DNA from 2 places in the Streptomyces sp. NPDC006261 genome. Region 1 is predicted to be linked to the other one. Evidence: riboswitches for the same ligand, from Rfam matches in the RefSeq annotation. Region 1 holds a riboswitch; the other holds the start of a gene.
What was found. A riboswitch is a leader RNA that binds a small molecule or an ion and turns the genes downstream of it on or off. The one in region 1 is predicted to bind cyclic di-AMP.
Positions count from the first base shown of each region.

Region 2: linked by a shared signal. The riboswitch ahead of ABZ154_RS07885 (transglycosylase family protein) and the one ahead of ABZ154_RS17320 (transglycosylase SLT domain-containing protein) in region 1 are both predicted to bind cyclic di-AMP.

Region 1 is NZ_JBEXSI010000023.1:58,957-61,146, reverse strand. Features, by position in the region: gene ABZ154_RS17325 (FAD-dependent oxidoreductase) at 1-351, opposite strand, end outside; cyclic di-AMP (ydaO/yuaA leader) riboswitch at 800-988, shown strand; gene ABZ154_RS17320 (transglycosylase SLT domain-containing protein) at 994-1,809, shown strand; gene ABZ154_RS17315 (GMC oxidoreductase) at 1,955-2,190, shown strand, end outside.
Region 2 is NZ_JBEXSI010000009.1:78,584-80,773, reverse strand. Features, by position in the region: gene ABZ154_RS07885 (transglycosylase family protein) at 108-824, opposite strand; cyclic di-AMP (ydaO/yuaA leader) riboswitch at 830-1,026, opposite strand; gene ABZ154_RS07880 (transglycosylase family protein) at 1,318-2,190, opposite strand, start outside.

The DNA.
Region 1 (2,190 bases):
GATGCCCGCGATGTCGAGCGACCGGTCGGCCTCGGCGCCGGTCGAGAAGATCACCGCGTCGTAGAAGGACCGCAGGTCGTCCAGGCCGATGTCGTTCGGGTAGCTCACGTTGCCGAAGAGGCGGATCTGCGGCTTGTCCAGCACCTGGTGCAGCGCCTTGACGATGCCCTTGATCCGGGGGTGGTCGGGGGCCACGCCGTAACGGATCAGGCCGAAGGGCGCGGGCATGCGCTCGAACAGGTCGATCGAGACCCCCGGGTCCTGGCAGACCTCGGATTTGAGCAGCGCGTCCGCAGCATAGATACCGGCAGGGCCGGCTCCGACAATGGCGACGCGGACGGGGCGTGTCATGGCGTGGTGATCCTTAAGGCGGGCGAACGCGGGCAGGTACAGCGTACGTCGAAGGTAAGGGTTGGCTTACTAGTCTCCACCCCACACGGTAAGCCCTGGTCCCGTGGAGCCTCCGACCCGGCCTGCGGAACCGCCCGATAAGTCCGTTCCTATGAGGCGGTATGGGTGATTTTGGCCTTTTAGCCCTCTCTTCCATAAAGGCCCTATTAGGGCTCTTAGATGGTTTTGGACGCGCCTGTTTCGGCCGCCTCCGTGCGAAGTGGTGAGCATCACGTCCGGAGGTGCGGACGCGGAAGTGGAGGGTTCGGTTCCCTTCTGCGCCAGGAAAGTTGACACCGTGACGGAACGGGCGCGGCCGGCAATTCGTGCATTCGATCTTGCGGAGAAAGGTCATCCGGAATTCGGGGCTTGTTCTGTCCGGCGCTTTTCGCCTACGGTCACGATCAATCCGGATGGAACGCCGAATCCTGCCGCCGTCCGGGAATCCGAAACCCACCCACGTACGGCAGGAGCGGGGGACCCAGGTAAGCCGCCGATCCGGTATCCGGAACGGCTAGGGGTGAAGTCGCATGTCCATGCGGCCAGACATCTCCCGTCTGAACCCGACAGCTCACCTCGTAGGCGCCGGAGAGGAAATCCCCCATGCCCTCACAGGGTAAGCACCGCCGTCCCAAGTCCGTCTCGCTGAGCCGCGGCATCGCCGCTGTGACCGCGGGTGGAGCCGTTCTGGCCCTCCCGGTGCTCGGTGCCACCACCGCATCCGCCGCCCCCGCGCCCTCCGTCACCGCGGAAAAGGCGGTCGTTCCCGTCTCCGTGACCGCCCAGGTGAATTCCGTGACGAAGGCTGCGCCCGCCACGCATTCCGTGGTGTCCGGCGAGACGCTTTCCAAGATCGCCCGTCAGTATTCCGTCAGCGGCGGCTGGAAGAAGCTGTACGAAGGAAACCGCAAGGCCGTCGGCGAGAACCCGAACCTTATTCACCCGGGTATCACGCTGACCATCGGCGCCAAGGCTGCCGCCCCGTCAGACGCCAAGGCGCCCAAGGCTTCCAAGGCCGCCGCCCCGTCCGCCGACCGCACCGCGACGGCGGAGCGCGCCGATCGCTCGGAGCGCACCACGGCCGCCCCCGCCACCTACACGAACGACCTCGATGGCTGGATCAGGGAGTCGCTGGCGGTCATGGCCCAGAACGGCATCCCCGGCAGCTACGAGGGCATCCACCGCAACATCATCCGCGAGTCCTCGGGCAACCCGAACGCCATCAACAACTGGGACTCCAACGCGGTGAAGGGCACCCCGTCCAAGGGGTTGCTCCAGGTCATCGACCCGACCTTCCAGGCGTACCACGTGCCCGGCACCTCGACCGACAGCTACGACCCGGTCGCCAACATCACCGCGGCGTGCAACTACGCCGCGGACCGGTACGGCTCGATCGACAACGTCTTCGGCGCCTACTGATCCCGTACACGCCCACGCCCGAGGGCCCCGGACCGCATGGTCCGGGGCCCTCGGCGTACCGGGAAGTTACCCCCAAGTTTCTAGTGACATACCACGCCATCGACAGTAGAACCTGTTGCACTCTGTCGAGAGTGAGGGATGTCACATGAACGGCAGTACCCCGCACAAAGGCGCACCCGGAGGCGTCTCCCGCCGCAGATTCATCACTGGAACAGGTTCTCTTCTCGGGGTCGCGGCCCTCGCCGGATCCACCACACCGGTCTGGGCCACGGCCCGGGCGGCAGCGGCCCCGATCGGATCCGGCGCCCATGTGCCGGTGTTGATCGTCGGGACCGGCTACGGCGGCTCGGTGGCCGCTCTCCGGCTCGCCCAGGCCGGCAC
Region 2 (2,190 bases), on a different contig from region 1:
CGGAAAGACCCCGGCCCGGCACGCACGGGGGAGAGCGCGCCGGGCCGGGGAGCCGTGCGAGGGAGGGTGCCGCCGGACCCCCTCCCTCCGGGGAGGAGAGGCGGCTGTTACTTCAGGTGGAGCTGCTGACCCGGGAAGATCAGGTCCGCGTCCTTGACGATGTCGTCGTTGAGCTTGAAGAGCTTGCTCCAGCCGCCCTTGACGCCTTCCTTCTGAGCGATCTTGCTCAGGGTGTCGCCGGGCTCGACCTTGTACTCGCCGTCGCCCTTCTGGACCTTCTCACCGGTCGGGGTGGTGACGGTCTTCTTGGAGCTCTCGGCCTTGGGGGCGGCCGGGGCGGTGCGCTGCTCGCTGCGCGTGGTGGGCTGCTCGGCCTTGCGCTCGGGCTGCGCCTTCTCGGGCTTGCTCGCGGACTGGCCGGAGCCGGTGTTCACGCCCGGGTCCACACCGTCGTTGGTGAGGCCGCCGGCGCCGGCGCAGGCCCAGGCACCCGGACCCTGCATGTCGAGGAGCTTCTCGGCGGTGGCGATCTGCTGGTCCTTGGAGGCCAGGTCGGCACGGGAGGCGTACTGCGTACCGCCGGCGGCGGCCCAGCTCGACTGCGAGAACTGCAGCCCGCCGTAGTAGCCGTTGCCGGTGTTGATGGACCAGTTGCCGCCCGACTCGCACTGGGCGACGGCGTCCCAGGTCTCGACGGAGGCGGCGGAAGCGTTGGTCGCGCCCATCAGCGGGACGGCGACGGCGGCACCGGTGATGCCCGCGAGGGTGGCGAAACGGACGGTCTTCGAGGGGCGGCGGTGCTTGCCCTTGCTGTTAAGCAGCATGGAACGAATCTCCTCACCGACGCCTACGAGGTGAGCTGTCGGGTTCGGGCTGATGAGTTGCCCGGTCGCGCGACCTTGCACGCGACTTCACCCCAAGCCGTTCCCGTGCGTCCCGACTTCGAAGGGACTGCCCTTCGAAGGGGCTGCACGGACCCGGCGGCCTACCTGGGTCCCCCGCTCCTGCCTACGGCGCTTTACGCGTCTGTTCCCTTCGACCGACGGCAGGATTCGGCGTGACGGTCGACGGGGCCCGCGGTGCGAGCGGTTCCGACCGTAAACACAGGCAACCCCGACATTCAAAGATGGACATACTAGTCCAATTGGCGCTTACTTGCTCACCCTGACGGATCGTTTCCGCAGGTCGGAGGGGATCTGCACCGTGCGGGCGGACGCGACACGCCAGTTGCAGCAAAGAGACCCATGTCTCACTTACGCATAAGTGGACATAGGTCTCTGAACTACCCGCGATTTTGGGGTGTTTTCCCGAATTCGATCAGTTGGCGGCGGGCGCCTCGGCGCTCGCCCCGGCGCTCGCCCCGGCACCTTCCCCGGCGCTCTGACCCAGACCCAGATCCAGGCTCTGGCCGGGCAGGATCAGGTCCGGGTCGGAGCCCAGGAGGTCCTTGTTGGCCTCGTACAGGCCGGTCCAGCCCTGGGGAAGCTCCTGGGCGTCGGCGATGGCCCAGAGGCTGTCCCCGGGCTGCACGGTGTAGCCGCCGTGGGCGACCGCACTGCCGTCACGCGCGTCACCCTCGCCCCGCGAGGCGTGCCGGCCGGACTCCCGGGGGCCGTCCCCCCGGCCGACCGCACCGGTCTCCTCTGGGGCGGGAGTGCCCCGATGCTTGCCGCCGGTGCGGTCGGCGCCCTCGGAGGCGTCGGGGGCGGAGGCGGAGGGCTGCGAGGCGTCAGGAGACCCAGGGGTTCCGGTCTTTCCGGTTGCCGGGGGCGCGGAAGGCTTCACCGAGGGGTCGAGCGTGTCGCCGCCCTTCTTCTCACCCTTGCCGCTTCCGCCCGCCTGACCGGTCGAGCCCGTGGTGTCGGTCGAGCCCGTCCTACCGGTCGAACCCGTGCCGGAACCTTCCCGTTCACCCTTTCCACCCGCTTCGTCCGAGGGTGCGGTCGTCGGATCCTGGGTGGGGTCGGCGGAGGGCGCGGTACCGGGGTCGACACCGGGCAGGCTGCCGTCCACCGCGAGGCCCGAGATCACCGCGCAGCTCGGCCACGCCTGCGGCCCCTGGTCGCGCAGGACCTCCTCGGCGACGGATATCTGCTGCGAGCGGCTGGCCAGGTCGGCCCGCTCCGCGAAGGCGTCGCCGCCGTACGCCGACCAGGTCTCCTGCGAGAACTGGAGCCCGCCGTAGTAGCC